Regions from separate parts of the Neobacillus sp. MER 74 genome, predicted to be linked through region 3. Evidence: riboswitches for the same ligand, from Rfam matches in the RefSeq annotation. Region 3 holds a riboswitch; each other region holds the start of a gene.
What was found. A riboswitch is a leader RNA that binds a small molecule or an ion and turns the genes downstream of it on or off. The one in region 3 is predicted to bind glycine.
Positions count from the first base shown of each region.

Region 1 (8,294 bases), on a different contig from region 3:
AATAGAAACTGCTTATTAATGCCCCATAACCCGCAAACATACCATTCGAGAAGAACCCGACGATTGCACCCCCGATTAATAGACCAGCACTCCCTGACGCATAGGCATATAAAAAGACAGCGACCGCTGATGCGAATAAGAAGACTCCATATGAGCGTTTCATCCCAAAGCGATCGATAAAGTGTCCAAAGGTTAACATTCCTGCAATCATACCAGCCGCAGTGCTAATCGTCCAAAGGGCAGAGTTTGAAACCGACAAACCTTGGGATTGTTGCAGCATAGATGGAAGCCAAATCATCAAACCATTATATCCAGCAATTTGGACAGTTGCCATGATCGCTAGAGCAATCGTTGTTACTGAGGTTCTTGGCGTCGCAAACAATTGCTTTAATTTCCATTCTCTGGGTACAAGTTGTTTTTTATTCTGGGTTTTCAACCATTCAGGTGATTCATCCAATTTCTTTCTGACGATAAAGGCGAAGATAACCGGAACCAATCCGGTGAAAAACAATCCCCTCCAGCCCCATGAAGGAAGGATGATTGCACTAAGAAGAGCAGCAAGAATCACACCGTATTGAGCACCAACGCTGACATAAGAAGAAGCTCGTCCTTGTTTATTTTTTGGCCACGCTTCCGCTACAAGCGCCATACCGATCCCGTATTCCCCTCCTGCACCTAAGCCGGCAATAAATCGAAAGATGTAAACTTGTTCAATATTTTCGGCTAAGCCGGTTAATGCGGTACCGATAGCAAATAGTAGAATTGTGTAAGTAAAGATTTTAACTCTCCCAAATTTATCTGCTAATATACCGAAAATGACTCCCCCAGCTAGCATTCCTAGATTTGTAATAGAAGAAATGAGACCGCCTGCCACCATGTCAATATGAAACTGAGCAATAATCATTGACATGGCAAAGGAGATAAACATGATATCCATGCCCTCTAATGTTAACCCTGCAACTGATGCGACTACTGTTTTTCTGCGATAATCCATTTCTGTCGTTCTCCTTTCAAGCCTCTCTGGACTATGATTAAAAGATAGTTGGCAAAAATAAAATGCCCTTTCATCCAAAGGACAAAAGGGCATTCATATACGTAACAAAGTATATATGAATTTTACTTTCGCCTTTTTGGCCTCTCTGGACCAATTTAAAGGAATTTAATTTCATCTAATAGTATCACGATAATTTTCATGTGACAATAAGAAATAACTAGTATTTTCTTTTGGAAAGAAGGTCATCACATTATTCACTTCTATTAAATGATTCACTAAGATTCTTTAACGTGTAAAGTCTGCCAGTTAACAGAAATAATTCATCGTAACTATTTTTTACGTATTCCTCAATAATTTTGAGCCCTTCTTTAAATTGATCCACTAAATAATACGTATACTTTTCATCCCAATCAAACTTATTAATTCTAAACAATTCATCTGAAAGGATCTGAAACTTATACTCTTCAATAAGAAGTTTTATTTGAAACAATTTGTCTGGTGCAAACCTGTTGCTGTTTTTATTGATATGACTTTTTTGAACATATGTTATAAACCCATTGATATTTTCAGCAAGCAAATTCGCCTTTTGCATCTCAAACTTCATAACGCACACTCCTCACTATCGAAAAAACATTATTATGAAGAGTGTATGTTTTGAGACATCAGTCTGACACCCTTTTTCTTTTTTAATGAATATAAAATGAATAAAAGAATGAACCAAACAGGTGTTAATAATAAAGCGGTACGAGTTGCTTCGGCAAATAGCATAATAATAAGAATGAGTGCAAATAACGTTAGGACGACATAATTGATAAACGGTGTGAACGGTGCTTTAAAAATCGACTTTTCATGTAAATCAGGACGTGATTTCCGGTAGCGCAAATGACAAATTAATATGATGCTCCAAACCCAAATAAAACAAATCGCACTGATCGTTGTCACGATACCAAAGGCTTGTTCTGGAATCAGTTTACTTAAAAGAGCACCGGCTGATAGAACAAGAGTGGAAATAAATAATGCGTTACTTGGTACATGGTTTTTATTTAATTTAGCAAATTTAGCAGGTCCCTGTTTATGACCACTTAAATTAAACAATATTCGGCTGGTTGAAAATAATCCGCTGTTACACGCTGAAGCAGCTGATGTCAAGACAACAAAATTAATAATTCCTGCTGCAATTGGAATACCTACTAAGCTAAACGTCTTAACAAATGGACTATTAGCTGCATTCAGTTCTGTCCAAGGATTGATACATAAAAGAATGAAAAGGGCTCCCACATAGAAAAATAGAATTCGCAACGGGATTTTATTAATGGCAGATGGAATATTTTTTCGAGGATTAGATGTTTCCGCTGCGGAGACACCCACTAATTCAACACCTACAAATGCAAAAACAACCATTTGAAAAGACAAAAAGAAACCTGATATCCCATTTGGAAAAAGACCACCGTGTCCCCAGAGATTCTTGATTGAAACTGTTCCCGAATCGGTTTGAAATCCAATAACCAATAAAATGATTCCTATTACGATTAAAGCTAGAATGGTAATTACTTTGATGATTGCAAACCAAAACTCTAACTCTCCAAATAGCTTTACGGTTAGTAAATTTAATCCCAATAATACAATTAAGCAGATTAAAGCAGGTATCCATTGCGGAATATCGAACCAATATTGCACATATACCCCCACAGCAATAATATCAGCCATGGCGGTCATGATCCAACAAAACCAATACGTCCATCCTGTCACATAACCAGCCCACGGTCCAATGTACTCTTCCGCAAAATCCGTGAATGATTGATAGCCCGCATTCGATAATAGCAGTTCCCCAAGTGCCCTCATCACAAAAAAACAAGCAATACCAACGATTAAATAAGCAAATATGATAGATGGACCTGCTAACTGGATCGCTCTTCCTGAACCAAGAAATAAACCTGTACCAATCGTACCGCCAATCGCAATGAGTTGTACATGACGATCTTTTAAATCTCGTTTTAATTCTTGCTGTGCCATTTTCATTTCCTCCTTATTTTTGTAAAGTTCATGTTGTGAATTGATGAGCAAAAGGTTAAAAACCATAAAAAAAGAGACTGGATCAGCTCCAATCTCATGGTCATAAGAATAACAAATAATATTTATCACTCTTTTATCAGAATAACAAATAAAATACGTACTCTTCTGTCCTTTTGCCTGAGATTGTGAACCCTTCGGCGCCGCAGATTTCTGCGGTCTCTCCAGAAGCTGCTCCTGCTATAGTTTGACCCATAGCAATCATAGCTTGCTTATTATTTAATTTTGAATAGAAGAACCAAAGGTTCAAAATCCCCACTAAAAATTATTCAACCATCATCAAGTCTTAAGATTTACATTATTGTTAAATAATTTTTAATTTTAGTAGTATTCAATCACTTTGTCAATACATATTTTCGGGGCCCAGATTGGAGAACAAAAAATAAACCCACCTCATTCGTGAAGGGGTTCATTTTTTTCTTAATCTCCTAGGACCAAAAAATATTGAATATGATTGGCTGAGATGGGAGTGACCGCCATAATGCGATAACCGATACTTAGTAATTGTGACAAAGTTTCTGCACAATTTTGCCGTGGCGGCTCAATTGGAGCATGGTAACTTTTATAAAGATTTAAGAATTGATTATGGTTTGTACAATGGAGCAAGATCACATGTCTACCAGTCCATGCTTGACCAATCATTGTTTGTGGTTGACCTTGAATTTCCCTTTTATTTCTCATAATGTACACCCTCGTGGATTGATACTATAGATTTTGGAAAAAACCTTGTACAATGTTCTTACCATTCCTAACACAAAACGATAATTCTATAAGGTGTGATTTGGGCGGGGATACTTTTGGTGGCTGGTCCATAAATGACAATAAGATTCCTGTTCGCGGGGTTTCTTGTAAAGGGTTGCCCATTTGTTAAAAGTATTTGGGTATATGGAGATATATTTAATCGTAACCGTCCATCACTACTCTCTAATTCACTATTAAAGTAATCAACTTTTACATTCTGATATGGGCTATCTTTAACCATGACAAGCGCTGGATATTGTGGAGGGTAAATAAGAATAGCAGGTGCATTTCCGTCATAATAACCAGTCACGCGATCTCCTATAGCCACAATTGCATGGTCAACAAAATAAGTCGTTGATGACACCACGAAATTCACAATTGCTCCCGTGCCGTTTTCTACAGATATTAATTTATTACAGCCTTCTCCTGTACCATTTTGACCTACAAGGTCAGTAATCATGGTGACAGTTCCATGAAACGAAAAAAATTTAGTCATCCATTTACCTCCTAGCTGATAAAAAATGCAGCTCGACACTAGTACGTACTGCTTAACTTTGTTCCAAAAATCTCTGTTGCCAATGATGTGGATATAAATTGAGTTCCATTCCATGTTAAAAGGTTTTCGACATAACCTAATGTATCCGCATTAGATGTACCAATAATCCGTTGAAGAACGAGTAAATCATAATTTATTCCTTTTCCATTTGTAACAATGGGATATAACGCAGTTGCTGCAAGAACCTCGCCCTGAACTGGCTGTTTTAATTTTCCATTTTCATCATAGAGCTCAGATAGATAATCATAACCTTTGTAACTAATGTCTAGGGTGAAAAGCAAATCTAACGAAGGGCTTCCTACAGTCACTTTATAAAAATCCTCATAATTGACTTTGAATCTATAACTTTTATTATATTTTTCAACATCAAACAATAGCATAGGGATATTATTTCTATAGGAGTAAATATAGAAAATACCGTATCCTCCGCTTCCCCCCGTTTCAATACTTACCAAAATATCCAATATATTATCATTAGAAAAATCCCCGAGAAAAAGCTGAGCATTATATCCAGTATTATTTTGAAGATTAATAGATGAAATCCGTTTCGAACGCCCGTCTTGAATGACGAGTGTAATTTGATCAGCAAAGACTTCAGTTTCACCGTTTTTTCTTCCATATAAATAGACGTAATCTGCTATACCGTCACCTGTAACATCACCTTTCCTCATGTCAAGCAACATAAAGTTTCCAGGATAAGTATCATTAACAAAGGTTTGTTCTTGAAATTGCCTGTACAAATAGATCCCCCCTTCAAACATTTGTATGACTTGATTTACCATATGCAGGTAAATGCCTAGATGACACCGTTTTTAGGTCCGGAAGGAGTTTTACTGAAAAATAAATACACTTATACGAAAGTACAAGTTGATAGGTAAATAACTATTGAATAACTTACGACAAATCCAATCGTTTACTTGCTTTTAATAAGGCAACAGAAACTCAAAAGAGAGCGGATACTTTCCCCCTCTCTATTATTGATGCTTAGTTTTCATTCTTTTAGTCTAGGTTTAGCAGGATCACAGTTGGGTGGATCAAGTTTTGTCGATTCTGCTAACTTCATTAGATAATAACATTCTTCACGATACATATGATCCGCCATTAAGGGGGCAAAGGTACCTAATGCTTGCTTACTTAGTCTAAGTTCTTCTATTTCCTGTAGAAAGTTTTGAAATAACTTAATTTCTAATTGACTGTCTAAGTTCATTTTATCCAAAGCAGGAAAAGACGCTAAATTGGTTCTTAAATACCCTGCAAGCTCCACGGATTTTAAGTAGAAATTCTCAAAGTTCTTCAAATATGAATTACTTTTTTCTCTAAGTTTTTTTTCAACACCATCTAAATTGGTGGATATTGCTTCTGCATGCCCCGCCGCATCCAATAACCATAATAGGTGATGGTGGAGCTCGTGATACACAGGCGGGACTTCCCCAGCCTTTAAGTGCTCTAAAATTCTTAAATACTCCTCTAATTCATTTACCATATGATTTATAAAGGTAGGTGAAAGGTGAATTTTTATTTTTCCAATCAGATGTTTTCTTAATAATTCCAATTTAAATTCTCTTAATTTTATAACTTCGGATTCAGCTTCCCTGGATAATGTCCATAAATTTGCGGATTCCGTACGCTCAAGTAATGTGTCAAATTCTCTTATAAATGTTAAAGTCGTTTCAATTTCCTCTGTTTGAACGGGGGCTAACGATTCGTATATAAACCTTGAATGATCACCTAATATTTGGAGCCAGAAACGGTGTTCGAATCTAGCTGTTTTCTCAAAAACATCATTCATGTTTATTCCTCCCAAATAGTAATCCACACACTATATTAATATTATTCTTCTAACTTGCTTCTTATGAACAAAGTTAGGAAAAAGAATCAAGCATAACCTTGCCGCGAAAAGGTATAAACATCTTCTTGAAGGACTAGCATATGATTAGTAAGTAAAAAGGAGACCTATGTTTATTGACATTGGTCTCCCTTAAGTTTCATAATTTATTTGTATATTATTTTATGTCCTTCAGTAAATCCTCATAAATTTCGTTATATTCCTTAGCAGATTGCAACCAACTGTAATCTTGACCCATTGCCTTTTTTACTAAGTTAGTCCAGTATTCTTTTTGATGATAAAAATAAATGGCTCTTTTAATGGTATGGAGCATATCATGGGCGTTGAAATTCTTAAAAGTGAAGCCGTTACCATTACCAGTAAATTCATTAAAAGAATGGACGGTATCATTTAAGCCACCGGTTTCTCTGACAATGGGGATTGTTCCGTACTGTAAGGCAATAAGCTGTCCTAATCCACAGGGTTCAAACTGTGAAGGCATTAAAAATAAATCAGCCCCCGCATAAATTTGATGTGCCAGCGTTTCATTAAAGCCCAAGTATACTCGTACTTTATCCGGATACTTATGTGCCATTTGCTTTAAGAAGTTTTCATATGTAGGGTCTCCTGAACCAAGCACTATGAATTGGATATCTTCCTGAATCATATTTTGAAATACATGGAGTACTAAATCCAAGCCTTTTTGACTTGTTAAGCGTGTGACCATGGCAATGATTGGCGTACTTTCTTTTTCTGGCAGCCCAAAATATTGCTGTAATTCTTGTTTATTTTCCACTTTGCCTTCTAGGGATTCGAGGTCATAAGGTAGAGCAATATCACGATCTATTTTAGGATTATACACTGTATCATCAATTCCATTTACAATTCCAATTAGCTTATGACTATATTTTCGTAATAACCCGTCAAGTCTTTCCCCAAAATATGGATTTTGAATTTCCTCTTTATATGTGGGGCTGACAGTGGTTACAATATCAGATGCAATAATACCACCTTTCATAAAGCTAATATTCCCATAAAATTCAAGTTGTTCACTATTAAAATATTGATGGCCTAATCCTAGCTGCTCACTCATCACCTCATATGGAAAAATCCCTTGAAATTGTAAATTGTGAATCGTAAAGACTGTTTTAATATCCTTATACATTGGTATATGACGATAATTAGCATCTAGTACAAAATTTACCATTCCTGTATGCCAATCATGGCAATGGATCACATCTGGAATGAAATCGAGATGCGGAATACACTCTAGAACGGCCTTAGAGAAAAATGAGAATCGTTCACCATCATCATAATGACCATATAAGGAATCTCGAAAAAAATAATATTCGTTATCAATCAGATGATAGGTTATTCCATCATGCTCAGCAGTTAGGATACCGCAGTATTGACTGCGAAATCCTAACTGTACATTTATCGCTTGTTGAAAATGAAATAAATTTTTAAGTTTCTCAGGAATTAAACTGTAATTTGGTAAAATAACACGTACTTCAGTCCCTAATTTTTTTAACGCCTTAGGAAGTGCACCCGCTACATCCGCAAGGCCCCCTGTTTTGACAAACGGAACACACTCTGATACTGCAAATAAAACTTTCACGTATTCTCAACGCCCCTTTTGGACTTTCCCTTTTTCTACTAGGTAGGGTTTCTCTCTCGTACCTACCAATTGTACACCATTATCAATCTTGACATCCTTATCCAAAATTACACTATCTAGAATACAATTCTCTCCTATTTGACACTTCTGCATAATAATAGAATTACGAATCACAGCTCCTTTTCCAACTTTAACCGAACGGAAAAGAATACTATTATCTATTTCTCCTTGAATAATACAACCATTTGCAATCATCGAGTTCGTAACCTTTGCAGCATTTTTATATTGTGTTGGCGGCTCATCCTTTACCTTCGTAAAGATTGGCTCATTCTTAGTAAAAACCTGCTTCCATACGGTTGGCTGCAGCAAATCTAAACTATTTTGATAGTAGCTTTGGAGAGAGTCAATTGTGGTAATATAGCCAGCCCATTCATACATATTAATTTTAAATTTATGACGTTTATCATGTATAACATCAAAAATCGTGTAA
Region 1 covers NZ_JAMAUV010000036.1:5,858-14,151, reverse strand. Annotated here, with positions in the region: gene M3610_RS26240 (MFS transporter) at 1-994, opposite strand, end outside; gene M3610_RS26235 (hypothetical protein) at 1,245-1,598, opposite strand; gene M3610_RS26230 (amino acid permease) at 1,631-3,007, opposite strand; glycine riboswitch at 3,163-3,242, opposite strand; gene M3610_RS26225 (hypothetical protein) at 3,485-3,745, opposite strand; gene M3610_RS26220 (hypothetical protein) at 3,813-4,301, opposite strand; gene M3610_RS26215 (VCBS repeat-containing protein) at 4,340-5,101, opposite strand; gene M3610_RS26210 (DUF2935 domain-containing protein) at 5,353-6,150, opposite strand; gene glgA (glycogen synthase GlgA) at 6,365-7,804, opposite strand; gene M3610_RS26200 (GlgC family sugar phosphate nucleotidyltransferase) at 7,811-8,294, opposite strand, start outside.
Region 1: it holds a riboswitch for glycine, as region 3 does, so the genes downstream of both, M3610_RS26230 (amino acid permease) here and gcvT (glycine cleavage system aminomethyltransferase GcvT) in region 3, are expected to answer to the same signal.

Region 2 (8,294 bases), on a different contig from region 3:
AGATTAATTCCAAGGGTTTTTTTGGAACTTGCTCCTTCGGTGGCGTGTAAAAATTGCACTCTCCCACAACCGTCATCCGCTCTATTTTTTTATTATTTTCAGAATAATTGTTACTGGAAACCAAGTCAAGCTTTTTTTGAAAACGGTATCAAAAATGGATCATAAGACATTTTTGAGTTAGGTATTAATTTTCTGCTATCTTTTCCTGATTGACTTGATCTGCATAGTTTGCCTTCATATTCCGCATCTTATAGATGGCAATTAGTAAAATAAACCAAACTGGAGTTACAAACAAGGCAACGCGAGTATCTTCTGCAAGTGCAAGCACAACCAGAACAAATGCTAGAAAAGCTAGGATCAAGTAATTAGAAAATGGATAAAGCGGCAATTTAAATTTGTTTATTTTTGCTAGATCTGGTCTTGTTTTTCGGTATTTCAAATGGCTGATAATTGTAATACCCCAAATAAAGATGAAACATACGGTAGAAATACTTGTTATTAGGGTAAATACTCCTTCTGGCATAACATAGTTCAACACAACGGCAATTAAAATGACCACAGTTGAAAAGAGCAATGCATTTGAAGGTACTTTACGGGAAGTAAGTTTTGTAAATGGTACAGGTGCATTTTTATCTCTGGCAAGTGAGTATACCATCCGGCTTGTACTAAAGATGGCACTGTTACATGCCGAAGCCGCGGAAGTTAGAACGACAAAATTGACAATACCAGCAGCTGCAGCGATTCCAACCGCCACGAAGACTTGAACAAATGGGCTTTTCGCAGGATTTATCGCGTTCCATGGATAAATACTCATGATGACAATAAGGGCTCCAACGTAGAAAATTAAAACTCGAATAGGAATATTATTGATGGCCTTTGGTATTACTTTTTCTGGGTTTTCGGTTTCACCTGCTGTAAGTCCTACTAGTTCTATGCCAACAAACGCAAACACAACCATCTGGAATGAGAGAATAAACCCATTTATGCCATTTGGAAACCAGCCGTCATGGCTCCATAAATTCGTGAAACTGGATGCTCCTGCATTGGTAGAAAAGCCTTTAATAATCATGAACACACCGATGACAATGAGTGCCAGTATCGCGATGACTTTAATTAATGCGAACCAGAATTCCATTTCGCCGAAAAGTTTGACAGTAGCGAGGTTCATAACTAGCAAGATGACAAGCGCAATTAATCCTGGCATCCACTGTGGTACAGAAGGAAACCAATATTGGGTATAAAGACCAACTGCTGTTAAGTCTGCCATTGCAATTGATATCCAGCAAAACCAGTAGGTCCATCCTGTGATAAAAGCTGCCATATTACCTAAATAGTCTCTTACAAAGTCAACAAAAGAATGATAGTTCAAATTGGTTAAGAGCAGTTCCCCAAGTGCCCGCATGATCAAAAAGCAAATTACACCTGTAATTAAGTAAGCAAATAATATTGATGGACCAGCTAAATGTATAGATTTTCCGGCACCTAGAAATAATCCTGTTCCGATTGCTCCACCAATAGCGATTAATTGTACGTGCCTATTTTTTAGGCCTCTATCCAATTTCTGTTCCTGCATATGAATTCCCACCCTCTACTTTTTTATTTTGAAAAAGGTCAGTCCCATCCGATTAAAATTCTTTATCCTCCTTATTTTAAAAATGAGTTAATTCCTTAATCAGTAGAAAAAAAGTTATAAAAAAGCCATTTAAGAAGTGTTTTTGATGATCTTCACTTTATATGGCTATTGCTAATGTAGGGTTTAGTAGTGATTAATAATTATTTTGTTAATTTTTGCAACAAAAAAAGGACAGAAGAAGGCAATGTTTCACCTTCTCTGTCCTTTTACCTGAAAGTTTGTTCCGCATAAAAGCGGATCCCCTTTGGTGGCATATACAGAAATATGCACTCTCCAGAGCTACGTCATGTAATGGTTCTTTTTACCTGAGAGATTAATTCCAAGGATTTTATGGAACTTGCTCCGTCGGCGGCGACATTCGTCACTCTCTCCCAATACAATCAATCGTAAACTATTAAATTATCTAAAAATTGAAAGCGTATTCACAACGCTATATTCTCATAGACATATTCCATTGTCAATCAAATAATAAATAAAATTTAGAATTTTCTTTTTTTGAATAACAAAAAATAGCCCTAACAAAAGGTAGGGCCTGAATGAATATTTTTATTGGCGTTAAGTTAAAAGAAATCAAAAAATGACGATTTCATCGCTGGAATCTTTTTTTCGAATAGATCAATCTCAGTCTTGGAACCTTTCAAATATCCCATTTCAAAAAGGTCCATCGGTCTCTTGTACCCGAATAGAATCGCTGAAAGAGAATTAATACTTAATTGAATCCCTTTTTTGGGAGGATGAACACACTGACTTCCCGTTTTATCTTTAAACACCCTGATTTCTCCCTTTCCTAGCAGATAACTCCCATTATTCCATGGTGCATGTGTATCTTCAAGATGGAGGAACAGTGGCTCATTTTCTTGTAGGAACGGAAATTTCAGTAAACATGCTTCAGCGTCGATAACCCTTGCCATAAAATAGAGAGCTAACTCATTTTTCACCTTTGGCTGGGGCAGAAAATAAGGAAATGGATCGTGAGTTGCAAGAGTCATAGTAACTGTTTCAACCATGGAGTCATGCTGGCAGATAAAATTCCATAGCCCTTTTCTCGCATCGTGGTCAAGAGCAACCAGCTCCTCCACCTCCATTTTTCTATCCTTCACCTGGTACAGAAGATAGCCCTTTGCCTCGTTCGAGGAATGGTAATATACAGCAAGCTGCGAATCCTCATTATAAACGTGTTTTTTCCACCAATTTGTATCGCGTTTTAACATTCCGGTATGTTGCGTGGAAAATTGCTGGTAAATCATTTCAATCTCCTCATTATGGGACTCTTTGGAATATCTCTTTATAAAACCTGTCTGCGTTTCAAGGAACTTAAGGTTTACTTTTTCAAACGTTAATTTCTTCTGTTCACTTAAAACCTCCCAACCATATTTCCGGTAAAAAGAGATATCAAATGGGTGTAACAGCGATACAATCTGATTATTGTTTCGCATATGCTTTAAGGACTCGATAATAAGTGCGTTTACATAACCGTTTCTTCTAAATTCAGGGTATGTAGCAACTCCTGCAACCCCACCCATTTTCCATTCAGCATCCCCCATGAATATGGTGAGTGGAATAATATGAAGTTTGGCAGCCAGTATGTTCTCATCGTCCCATATTCCTAGAATAGTATGACTTTTTATTGATTCTTTTCTAGCCGGTATATCAACTTCCGGGATCTTATATTGAAAAGCATACATTGATAGTTTCATTGCTTCTAAATATTCATTCTCGATAATTTCTCTAACCTGCATTTAACACAATCCCCTTCATTCCTCGACGTTAGTATATTTATGATTTTAATGATAAAACAATATGCTTATTTTTCCAACAATATTTGGAAATCAGATACGATCTTTACTTCAACTATAAAAATCAATTTCTTCTAAAAAAGCCTCGTTTGCTTCATTGGGTTTCCCAACAAGCACACGAGGCTGCCCTGACATCATTGGATTAAACTTCTCTGGTTTGGCTTACCTTTTCTCTAGTTAAAGCATTTTTAAACTGCTCGATTAGAATAGGAACGATTTCGAAGGCATCGCCCACAATTCCATAATGGCAATTCTGAAAAATGGGAGCCTCTTTGTCCTTATTTATGGCAATAATTAACCCGGAGTTTTTCATTCCCACAATATGTTGAATTGCTCCGGAGATTCCAATTGCAAAATATATTTTTGGTGTTACCGTTACACCGGTTTGCCCCACTTGATGAGCATGGTCGATCCAACCCGCTTCTACTACATCTCTGCTTGCACCAACCGCTCCTCCAAGCGTTTCAGCCAATTGGTGGATGATCTGAAATCCTTCGAAGCTCCCTAATCCTTTCCCACCTGCAACAATAATGTCCGCTTCGTCGATTCGAACTTTCTTTACTGTTTCCTTTACAATTTCCAAGACCTTTGTCCGAATATCTTCTTCCTTCAGGGGTATAGTTTCCTCAACAATCTTGCCGCTTCTCCCCGGCACCGGGTCCAGTGCCTTCATGACTTTAGCGCGTACTGTCGCCATTTGCGGCCGGTATTTTTTACATAAAATAGTCGCCATTATATTTCCGCCAAAAGCCGGTCTGCTCGCCAGTAGTAAACCGGTTTCCTCTTCCACATCAAGTTCCGTTGTATCCGCTGTCAAACCTGTCGGAAGATCGGTGGCAACAGCACTTGCCAGGTCTTTTCCTGTTGAGGTGGCCCCGTAGAGAATAATTTCTGGTTTATATTTGTCAGCACACTCCAGCAGCGCCTTCATGAAAGTTTCAGTCCGGTAATGTTTAAAGATAGGTTGATCATATACATACACGGTATCGGCTCCATATTCAAAAATGGTCTTTGTTAATTGTTTAACATTTTCCCCGATTAGAATACCGGCCAATTCCACTCCCCGCTTGTCTGCCAACTTCCTACCGGCACCCAGTAGTTCTAGGGATACGGAAGCAACTACACCATCCTTTTGTTCAATAAATACCCAAACACCTTTGTAATCTTTGAAATCCAATTACACTCCCTCCTTTGTTTCAAACAACTCTTTCTTTTCTAGCAGGACAGAGAGCAATTGCTCAACTTGTGCAGATGGGCTACCTTCAAGGAACGTACCCCCTGCCGGTTTCTGCGGAGCCCATACTTTGGAAACAATCGTTGGAGATCCCTTCAATCCAAGCTGTTTAATATCTACCTCTTCCAAGTCATCGACAGACCAGATGTGAGGATTATATCTGGCTGCTTTCAGCATGTTTGGCAGCGGAGAATAGGGTACTTCATTAATTGTTTTTTCAACAGAAAACAGACATGGCAATGTGGACCTTACGACTTCATATCCTTCCTCAAACTTGCGATGAACAATAGCATATCCTTCCTCTTGATTTACTTCCGCTACTTTATTCACAGACGTAAGGGGTGGAATATCAAGACGTCGAGCAATTCCGGGTCCGACTTGCCCGGTATCTCCATCGATGGACATTTTCCCGCAAATGATTAAATCAACGGGTTTCGTTTTTGCAATTTTTTCAATCGCTTTTGTTACGGCATAGCTCGTTGCCAATGTATCCGCACCTGCAAACCGGCGGTCCGTGATTAAATATCCCTCATCGGCACCTATCTCAATACACTTTTTAATAGCGGTAACCGCTGGAGGCGGCCCCATTGTTACAACAGATACGATTCCTCCATACCTATTCTTTAGACGAACCGCCTCTTCAACAGCATGAGCATCATACGGATTCAAGATCGCGGGCGCTGTCCTGCGGTCCATCGTGTTTGTTTTTGGATTCATCTTAATAATTTTGGTGTCAGGCACTTGCTTGATACAGGCTACAATATGCAGCATTTAACCCCTCCCCTTTATTAAAAACACTTAGTTACATTAGTTAAAATAATATAAAACTAGCCGGCTGTTCTCTGGTTAAGAAGCCTTTTTACTCCCGTTACATTTACTTTATTAGAAGAGATGTCCATACATTCGAACTTTCTAACAATATCTATGTAAATGTTGCAAATGACAGAAGTTTTGAACTCTTGTTTGTTAGCCAAATATAGAATAAAAAAACACGACTCTTATTAATTTTGAGTCATGTTTTTCATCTGGCGCTTTTCCTTAATACAAATCACGCCTATCACACCAATCATAGAGAAGATAACTGGAGTAATGAAACCGTAGTAGTATCCATTACCCACACTACCTGAAGCTGTCAGAAAATGATCCAAAATATATCCAAAAATGCTTGGCAGCAATACCGCACTTAGAAATCCGCCTGTATTCGCAAACCCCGATACAATGCCGGATTCTATCATCGGAAAAGATTGGCGAACGACAGCAAAAGTTAAGGCACTTGCCCCGTAACCAAAGCCAATGATAAAGAAAAGCAGAACGAGCACGGAAAAGGGTGGATTCCCCTTAAATAAAAGAAAGAAGGACCAACTCAATAAAATCATAGTATGAACAATAACATAAGGTCGTTTAATTGTGTCTAATCGACTTGAAATCCAACTAGTTAGAGGAGCACCAATAAGTGCTCCAATCAGTCCAATCATAATAAGTTGACTTGCATATGAACGAGTCATTCCATAGACATCCATCCCATAAGGCACTGCCCACGAACCGATAAATCCCACATATGCACCTACAATCCCAAAGTGACAAAAAAATAAAGCCCACGCTTGTCGATTCGAGAATATTCTTCGTAGTATCGTAAACGTTTTTTCACGTGGTATCACTTTTTTAACAGCGGCCGATTTGGTAAGAAAGATTTGTTTTGGTTTTTTTATAAGAACAAAATAAAGAAGGATTCCACACAGACATAAAAGCAGTCCAGCTGAAAAAAATGCCCCCCTCCAACCAAGTAAGTTAATTAATATGGAGAACGGGACTGTTGCAAAAAGGAAACCTAGACTTCCCGTCATTCCCGCCAAACCAATTAATCGAACAAATTCCTTTACTTTAAACCATTGACCCAAAATTAACACCATATTTACCCAAATGGTCGCATCCCCCGTCCCCGTCAGTATTCTGGCCAAAAACAGGACAATTTCATCGGTACCAAGACTATACATGATTGTACCTATGCCAGTAAGTATGGCACCTATCACGAGGAAAAAATTGGGTCCATACCGATCTGCCAAAATACCCATTGGGATTTGCAATCCTGTGTATACAAAAAATTGTATACTTGTAAGTAAACCAATCGTTGTAGCAGTTACATTAAAATCCTTCATCACTTGTTCTGTAATCAACCCCGGTGCAGTTCGTTGGCTCGCCATCAATAAATAAGTAAACATGACAGAAGCAAATACAATCCATCTAAATCTGCTATTTTGTTTGTCCAATGATTTCTACTCCTATTTTCTTTTACTCCTATTTATATGGATTTTCTTTAACGGTAGATGTGGAAAATTACCTTAAAATCTAATAAATGTTTCAAAATTCCATTTATTAAATATTATTTGTATGATATTATTTTTTAAAAAAGAAGGGGTTAACATATGGAATCCACATTCTCACCACCAAAAACAACATCTAAGACAAAAGTCATTGTCATCAATGCATTATTCATTGCCCTAACTCTTTTAGCTACGATGTTCATTAACATTAAGCTCCCAATTATGGGTAACGGAGGGCTTATCCATCTGGGCAACGTTCCACTTTTTATTGCTGCCCTGGTTTACGGCAAGAAAACAGGAGCCATAGCTGGAGCTTTCGGTATGGGGTTCTTCGATCTAATCTCAGGCTGGGCTATTTGGTCCCCATTCACATTTATCATCGTAGGTGCAATGGGCTTTGTAGTCGGACTTATTTCCGAAAAAGTACCTGGCAATAAAATGTTTGTTAACACTCTAGCAATTGCCACCGCATTAATAATTAAGGTTGTTGGCTATTATTTTGCAGAAGTGATCCTTTATAGCAATTGGATACAGCCATTCGGCTCCATCCCTGGTAACATCATGCAGGTCGTAATAGCAGGCATCATTGTAGTACCTTTAGCAGAACGCTTAAAGAGTAGAGTCTTCAGATAACTTAATATAAAGTGCAGAGTCTATTTTTAGTTTATTCATGGAGAGAGGATATTTCCTCTCTTTTTTTAATAGGTTTACGTAAATCCATTTCATCTTAGACCTTTGTCTCCCCTCCCCTATCTTCAAAAATGTAAACTCTCTCATAATTACCTATCTAATTGAATAGGATTAATGGTGACATGAAATTTTACACCCCTTTTTCAGATTCCTTTTGGTTTTATTCATCCATTATTTTTTACTATTATTTAAAGTCCAATGTTTTTAGTAGTATAGAATAACTTTCTATTACAATATTAAAGGAGGGCAACTCAATGAGCGAGTTTGTTTCAGCATTTCAAGGGATTCCAACCACATGCATTTCTGACACAATGCAAGGATTAAATAACATGGATCCATTAATTAAACCATTAAAAGAGGAATACAGAATAGCAGGTCGTGCCTATACTGTAAAAATGCCTGTTGGTGATAATCAATGCGTGTTACGTGCGATTCGTGAAGCCAAGCCAGGAGATATTCTCGTAGTGGATGCCAAAGGTGATAGCTATCGTACCATTGCAGGGGATTTTATCCTTGGACTTTCACAAACATTAGGAATTGCAGGGATCGTAACCGATGGGGTTATTCGTGACATCCTTGGTGTAAAAAAGCTTAATTTTCCAGTCTTCTGCAAAGGTACG
Region 2 covers NZ_JAMAUV010000001.1:141,166-149,459, forward strand. Annotated here, with positions in the region: gene M3610_RS00655 (amino acid permease) at 185-1,573, opposite strand; glycine riboswitch at 1,916-2,017, opposite strand; gene M3610_RS00660 (GNAT family N-acetyltransferase) at 2,194-3,372, opposite strand; gene M3610_RS00665 (electron transfer flavoprotein subunit alpha/FixB family protein) at 3,572-4,606, opposite strand; gene M3610_RS00670 (electron transfer flavoprotein subunit beta/FixA family protein) at 4,607-5,434, opposite strand; gene M3610_RS00675 (MFS transporter) at 5,665-6,930, opposite strand; gene M3610_RS00680 (ECF transporter S component) at 7,087-7,617, shown strand; gene M3610_RS00685 (RraA family protein) at 7,929-8,294, shown strand, end outside.
Region 2: it holds a riboswitch for glycine, as region 3 does, so the genes downstream of both, M3610_RS00655 (amino acid permease) here and gcvT (glycine cleavage system aminomethyltransferase GcvT) in region 3, are expected to answer to the same signal.

Region 3 (8,294 bases):
GTGCAATGTAAAATTGACCTTTTGAATATACCCTATGGGTGTTTCAGTTTGGTAATCTATGTTTCCCTTTACATACGGCAGCGTCCCTTTGGCAGGCAGTATGCCAGTCTTTTGATAAATCGATTCAATCTTTTTTACTGATGAGAGGAAATAATACTCCTCGAGCATGATGGTATTCGTTTCGTGAGCAATTTTTCTTTCAGATAAAAATACTTCAATTCGGCTCGAAAGAAATAATAAAAAAATGATTAGAAGGCACAAGGTTAGTGGGTAAGTGAAGCCACTCTCATTATTTTTCATGGGACATTCAGCCAATTTCCCATGGAGAAAGCAGTAACTGAATTTTTTCTTCCCCTTAGGTCGGTTACATCGATTTTGACTGCATTACTTAAGAGCGTGAACGAATGCTGTGAAACATTTTGGAGGAGTATTTCATGACCAGTTGAATTGACACGGCGCCTAAGGTTCGTTCCGTATTTTTCATACTGAATGGTTTCCGCATCTTTTGTTAGAATTAAGCGATTCGAGATTACCTCTGCACGACTGGAAAGCCGAATCTCCTTTTTAATTTGGCTCGAAAAAACATCCCACTCCATTGCTTGTAAAGAAGCCTCCGTATCCTTATGATTAAGAATTATTTGGAATAATGGTGTCATAAAAAAAATAATTGTTGTGAAAATAGAAAAAGAAATAAGCACTTCAATGAGTGTAAAGGCATCGTCATTCAAGCAGCCCGCAAACTTCAACTTCAGGAAGGAACGAATTTTTTTCAACTCTCACACACACCTCCTTTTGTCCAGCCATCTCACTGTCCTTCCATATGATTTGAAATTCAATTCCATTTTGAATAGAAGTGGAATTTGATGTTCCCTGATTACTGACTAAATTCGCTTGTAATTCTTCGTACATCAACTGTCTAGACATATTTTCTAATTCCAATTGCCGGGATTGTTCTCTTAGTTCGGTCAATAATGGCAGTAAAAACGAACTAATTATAAACAATGCTGATAAGGACAGTAGAAGCTCAAGCAGAAAATAGCCTTTAGAACTCCTTAACATAAAACCGTCCCTTTCCGATTAACAGGGTCATTTGATAGGTTTTATTTTTGGTTTGGATGAGAAAGGTACCAAACTGGTTCACATTTCCATCGTTTAGGAATTTGAAATATAAGGGTATGGAAGCTTCAGCAAGATAAATATTTCTTGAATAATTTCGTACGAGGATTGGCGGCATGTCGGTCCTCAAAAACATGTAATACTTAAACTGCGTTGGAAGAATAACAACGGATACTTCATGTTGATGAGAGATAGCATATTGTTGTGAATAATATAGGTCTGCTTTTAATTGGGTTAAAAAGGCCTCATCCTCCAGGACTGAGTGCTGCGGTTTTAAGGAGAAAACTGTAATTGAGGAGATAATCATGAAGATGGAGAGAACTAACAGGGACTCAATTAAAGTGAAGCCGTTTTGATCGTTTTTCATTGGGGATTAGTTACTTTCAGTTGAAGTTACATTGCCATCAACGTCTATTGCAACTGTATTCCCATTCGGACAACCTTTTGAGTCTTCCTTTAAATATCCTTCTGATTTTAGTTCCGCAATTGTGGGGATTTTGTTTTTGTCCATTTCATATGCTTGAACTTGAGCCTGAACCATTTTCACGTAGGCCTCACAGCCTTTATTGTTGATATTTGAATTATGTTTTGCAACGTTAGGAATTGTAATAATTAACAGTACTGAGATTACTAGCATAACAATCATCATTTCTATTAATGTAAAACCTTTTTCATTTTTTATCATTCTAACTAACCTCCAATTTTTTTAAATACCATCAAGCAGGTGAAACATGGGTAAAAGAATAGCTAAATACATTGACACGACAAGAAATCCAATAATGATGTAAAGAATAGGTTGAATAGTTGCTAAGCGTTTTTGAATCATTTCTTCCATGTTTGTGATACAGTGCTTGCTGAAAAATAGCAGTTCCTGCTCCAACTTTCCATTCTCTTGTCCATGTTTTACAATCATCGGAAATTCTTTTTCGAAGTATGACATCGTTGCCAAAATTGACTCTAATCTTTCTCCGGTAATTAGCTTACTTTTAATTGCAGCAGCTAAGTGACTGTAAAAAGGATGTCTGAGATTCTGTTCAAAAAGTAGTAGTGCTTCAGAAACCGATAATCCACCGGAAAGTAAGAAGCTTAGTTGAATGGAAAAGTAGTGAGTGAATAGTAATTTGAGGATCCTGCCAACAATTGGGATGCGAACTAGATGTGCCCTTTGTTTTAGGACGGTGAGCTTTCGAAATATCAGCAAATAATACATTGCTCCCAATGATAGAGTAAAAAGCAACATGCCGATCACGATTGGAAAATAACGATCGAAAGCGTAAACGACATTCATAAAAAAATTTGCTTCTAGACCAAGGGACGAAAAAAGACTTGTGAACCTTGGGAGTAATGTATTTTCGACGAAAATAAATAGAAATCCTGTAATGACAATGAGCAAAGCAGGATACTGAAGCAGTTTTAGAAGCTTGTGTAAATCTTTATCTTTAAGTAATGCAAGTTCACTTCCCTCCAGCAGAGCATCCGCAAAGCAGCCATGTTGTTCGGCAAAATAGACATAACCGACTAAATCTTTTTGGAAGCCAAGATTATTTAGTGCAACATGAAATGGTAGACCTTTTTTCAATTCTTCTAAACAATCATTAAGTTCCTCCTTTCGTTTTGAGGGTAATTGTAATGCTATGGATTCAATTGCAAGTGCAATTGGATATCCCCTTGCCAAAAGTTCACCAGTTCTTCTCAAGAAATTTGCTTGTTCATTCACTGTCCATTTATGACGATTCATCATCATACACCAATCGCTCGTATTCAGATTCTTGAATATAACCAAGGGCAATACCTTTGTTTATTACATCTTTTAAGGTGCGGTAACGCGTATTTATTTTATCACCTTGGGCTGCCTTCATTACCCCGTGTAAATTTCTTCCTGATAATAGTTCAAACACACTTGCGCGTTTCCATCTGTTATAGGAATAGCAAATAGGTGTGCAATCCCCCTCGCAAAAAGGGCACGAGAGTTCCACCAATCTTTGTGCGGTAATGGCAATCAGTGTCTGTTCAACTTCTAACCAATTCACACCAAACTCTCGCAGGCGATAAACTGCCCCCTTTGCGTCGCGAGTATGCATTGTGGAGAGGACAAGATGGCCTGTTAAGGCAGCTCTTACTGCGATTTTTGCCGTCTCAGCATCGCGAATTTCACCGACCATAATAATGTCTGGGTCATGCCGCAGAATTGCCTTTAGACCAGCCGCATATGTTACGCCTGCTTTTTCATTGACCTGTATTTGCAGGACGGAGTCATAGTTTTTTTCGATGGGATCCTCAAGCGTGATGACATTGCGGTGAAATAGGTGGGCTGTTTCATTTAAAAGGGAATAAAGTGTAGTTGTTTTGCCGCTGCCAGTTGGCCCGGTGAAAATGATAAGTCCATGAGCATGTTTGAGAAGGGCGAGTAGTTTTCGTGTCATTGACGGGAATAGTGAGAGTTGGTGAAATGGGATTTGTTCTTGCTGTGGGAGCAGCCGGATGACAAGGCTCTCTCTGTTATTAGAAGGAAGCGTGGATAGTCTTAAACCCATTAATTGTCCGCCAATTTCACAAAAAAATGCTCCGCTTTGTGGCCGTCTTCTTTCACCGATATCCATATTGGCTGTGAATTTAAAATGTGAAATTAATCTGTCGCATTCGTCTTTAGGAAGGGATAGTCGGGGAATGAGTTTGTTGGTTAATCGTAGTTGAATGAGTGTGTCATTCTTCCTTGGAATAATGTGAATATCTGTTGCCTGATTCCTTGCCGCATCGGCAATAATTCGATTTGCTAAGATTTCTATCGCGCTAACAATAGGTACCACCGCCTTTAATATTTTTCATTTGATAATATTCGACAGCGTTCCTGCTTATCCTTCTTTATTTTCAAAAAATATTTTTATTTTTTCAGCAAAATATTTTAAGGGTGTCAGGCACCATGTGAAATTTTCACATGGTGCCTGACACCCTCATTTTGTGCCTTTATATGGCTTTGTCGGTTAGATAGAAGAGGCCTCCGTTGATGAAGGATATGGATATTTTTGGTTCGTATTGCTCTTTTAGGGCTAGTTTTTCCGTTTCGAAGTTTTCATTTTCTTCTTCGACATCTTCATAAAAATGGTTTAAGAGTCGTAAATCCTGCTCCCAGCGTTTTCTTGCGTCTTCAGCCCAGGAGTGGTCATCTTTCTCAATCACGGAAGTTAGATACGCTTCTATCCTTGACATCCCACTCTGCGGCCTCACTAATGGTGATAAGGTAAAGGAATAATCCGGAATTTTTGGTGTTAACGGTATTTGCAGAAGCCTGTCATGGAAATCTTCGACCATTGTTCCGTTTATGAGTTGTAAACCGATGGACTTAAAAATATCACGCTTACGATCACATTGATATGAGATTTTAACATTCATACATAGCCATGGCAGTAAGGGGGTCTGCCTGTTCTGATGGCGATGATTTTCGTAAAGCCGCATATAGCTGGCTAGTTTCTTAGTTGAAGCAAAAATTTGATGTAGACGAGGAGAACCAAAATGAATGATTTCCCCTTTTATATTTTCAGGAGCTGCATCTTGATTCGTGATAAAGGTTAGCCTCATCGGATTTGGAATCCCGCCTGTTTTTTCTAAATAATGCCAGTAAAAAGGGCGGTTCATTAATTCCTTGTCAAGTTCCACTGTTAACTGAACCATTAAATATCCAGGGCCATTCTCCACAATTTCACAATCATTAGCCTGAAAATAGGTCAATAGAAAGTTATGAATTTCCTGCTGCTGCATGGGAATCTCCTTTCTTCATCGATTCTGCAAATTCAATCATTGATGATAAGTTTTCCATTTTTATGCGCATTTCCCCTTCAGTAGAGGATTGTCCGAATATATCTATTAAGTGGTCTTCAATATTGCCAAATTCCAACTTTGTTAAAATATCGTCCAGTTCGCCGATTACTTTTTCGAATAAATGGATTTTTTCATAAAGAAGCTTTAAGATATGCTCCTCGACCGTGTTTTTTATTGCAAAGTTATAAATCATGACATCTTTTTCCTGCCCAAGACGATGAATTCGACCAATCCGCTGTTCTAGCCGCATTGGATTCCATGGCAAATCAAAATTAATTATATGGTTGCAAAATTGAAGATTAATTCCTTCGCCGCCCGCTTCTGTCGCAATTAGAACTTGTGCATGCTTTTGAAATAATTCTCTCATCCAGTCCTTTTTCCCGCGCTTAAACCCGCCGCGAAAAGGGACAGATGTTATTCCATGCTGTTTTAAATACCATTGTAAGTACATTTGAGTGGCTCGATATTCTGTGAAAATAATCACTTTATCATTTACCTTTTGAATTAACTCTAATGCTTTTTCCGCTTTGGAATTTTTCTGAACAGCTTCGACCTTTTTCATTAAATATTGAATTTGTTCTTCGAAAGCTGGAGTTGGATTTTCCTTTTTTTGCAGCATATTCTTTAATGTATAAAAAACGGCCTCTCTGCTGCTGCATGCCTCACGCTGCAACGTCATGACTGAGAATGAACTAGTTTGTACCCAATTCCCTTCGCCTTTTAAGTCTGTAATTGACTCGTAAAGATCTTTCTCCTCAGGGGTACATTCAATTGGAATCGTCTCAACATGCCGTTTTGTCCATTCGATTCCTGTATCTGCCCGCCTGTTCCGAATCATGACCTTGTTTACTAATTCTTTTAAATGTTCATCATCATTTAAGGATCGTGCATCACGCTTGTATTTTTCATAGAATGCCGTTTCGCTCCCTAAATGTCCTGGTTTTAATAACGAAACCAGATTAAAAATTTCCTCGACTCGGTTCTGAATCGGTGTTGCCGTCAACAATAAACAAAATTTCTTTTTCAGATTTTGAACAAATTCGTAGTTTTTTGTTTTGTTATTTTTTAGTTTATGTGCTTCATCAATGATGATGAGATCATAGTCTTGTTGGTAGATAATGTCGCGATGTGGATTACGTTTTGCTGTATCAATCGAGGATACGACGACATCGCACTGTTCCCACACATAGCTTTTTCTTTGTGATATAGCAGGAATGAAAAATTTGCTATTTAGCTCGGTCGACCACTGTGTAACTAAAGAAGCAGGGACAAGGATTAATACCTTTTTCACCAATCCGCGTATCATATATTCTTTTAGAATTAATCCAGCTTCAATTGTTTTTCCGAGCCCAACTTCATCAGCAAGGATAGCTTTTCCGTTCATATTTTCAATTACTTGTTTCGCTGTTTCGAGCTGGTGTGGAAGCGGGGTTAAATTAGATAAATGACTTGGTGCCAATAAACCGTTGAAATCAGGAACAACGAGATGTTTTTCTACTCCAATTGCTAGTTTAAAAAGCTCCCAATTCCCCCATGGACCATCGTTATCGATTCTATGTAAAAAATCATCCTTCCAGGAGGAATCAAATTCAATTTCGATCGACATGGTGTCAACTCCTTTTTTCAATTTCCAGCTTTATTCTTTCAAATAAAATTATTGCCCAATGTATTATTTTAATGGTAGGATGATTATAGTCTTGAATGTTTTAAATATTTTAATAAAGTAATTTATTTTATAAGTATAATTAGTATGACCAATTTGGATAATATTATAATGCGAATGATAACAAGGGGAGAGACTACCTTTGTAGCGCCGAAGGAGCAAGCAGAAATGTGAATCTCTCAGGCAAAAGAACTCTTGTTTGACGCAGCTCTGGAGAGTGCTGATTAGACATTTACAGCCACCAAAGGGGAAAGCCTTTAAAGGTAAACTTTCAGGTGCAAGGACAGAGACCTTCCTAATTTTACATGGGAGGTTTCTGTCCTTTTTTATGGTTATCCTAAGAATAGTATGTGCCAAAGATTGAAGGGGGATTAAGAATGTCTGAATTAAAACGAACTCCGCTTTTTGATGTGTATAAGGAATGGGGAGGAAAAACCATTGATTTCGGTGGTTGGGAGCTGCCAGTTCAATTTTCCAGCATTAAAGAAGAGCATGAAGCTGTTCGCACACGTGCAGGATTATTTGATGTTTCCCATATGGGTGAAGTGGAAGTAAAAGGCAAGAATAGCTTGGATTTTTTACAAAAAATGATGACAAATGACATTTCAAAAATTAAAAATGGCGGTGCCCAGTACACGGCCATGTGTTATGAAAATGGCGGTACTGTCGATGACCTGCTTGTATATAAAATTGAGGACAATCATTACCTGTTAGTTGTTAATGCATCAAATATTGAAAAAGATTATAAGTGGCTTGAAGACCATGTAACTGGAGATGTTACTTTAGAAAACTTATCAGAAAAAACAGCGCAGCTTGCCCTTCAAGGACCACTTGCAGAAAAAGTACTGCAAAAGCTCGCTGGGAATACGGATTTGAGTGGGATTGGTTTTTTCAAATTCCAGCAAGAAGTAATCCTTAATGGGAAAAAATCCTTAGTATCAAGAACAGGATATACCGGTGAAGACGGTTTTGAAGTATATTGTGATGCAGAGGATGCAGTTGATCTTTGGAAAGATATTTTAGCAGCAGGTAAGGAAGACGGAGTAATTCCTGTTGGATTAGGTGCCCGCGATACACTGCGTTTTGAAGCAGTATTAGCACTTTATGGCCAAGAACTTTCTGCAGAAATTTCACCACTAGAAGCAGGGATTGGCTTTGCCGTGAAATTATCCAAGGAAGTTGATTTTATTGGGAAAGAAGCATTAATCCAACAAAAGGAAAAGGGCTTACCAAGAAAATTGGTAGGAATTGAAATGATTGATCGTGGGATTCCACGTCATGGATACCCAGTATATAGTGGGGATCAGTTAATTGGTGAGGTTACAACAGGCACTCAATCACGAACTTTAAAGAAAAATATTGGTCTTGCTCTAATTAATTCGGAATTTACAGGCCTTGAATCCGTTGTTGAAGTGGAGATTCGCGGTAAACGCTTAAAGGCTACTGTCGTTCCAACACCTTTTTATAAAAGAGAAAAGAAATAACAGAAGGGAGTTAGTTTTATGAAACATCGCTATTTACCTATGACTGAACAAGATAAGAATGCTATGCTCGAGGCAATTGGTGTTTCCTCTATTGATGAACTGTTTAGCGATATCCCTGAAAAAGTAAGATTTAAGGGTGAATACAATATCAAAGCAGCTAAGTCTGAAACAGCCTTAATGAAAGAACTGTTTAATATGGCTAGCAGGAACGCTGA
Region 3 covers NZ_JAMAUV010000002.1:294,479-302,772, reverse strand. Annotated here, with positions in the region: gene comGG (competence type IV pilus minor pilin ComGG) at 1-300, opposite strand, end outside; gene comGF (competence type IV pilus minor pilin ComGF) at 297-773, opposite strand; gene M3610_RS05870 (hypothetical protein) at 721-1,059, opposite strand; gene comGD (competence type IV pilus minor pilin ComGD) at 1,043-1,483, opposite strand; gene comGC (competence type IV pilus major pilin ComGC) at 1,490-1,801, opposite strand; gene comGB (competence type IV pilus assembly protein ComGB) at 1,823-2,860, opposite strand; gene comGA (competence type IV pilus ATPase ComGA) at 2,841-3,923, opposite strand; gene M3610_RS05845 (YqhG family protein) at 4,081-4,872, opposite strand; gene M3610_RS05840 (DEAD/DEAH box helicase) at 4,850-6,538, opposite strand; glycine riboswitch at 6,713-6,800, shown strand; gene gcvT (glycine cleavage system aminomethyltransferase GcvT) at 6,973-8,079, shown strand; gene gcvPA (aminomethyl-transferring glycine dehydrogenase subunit GcvPA) at 8,098-8,294, shown strand, end outside.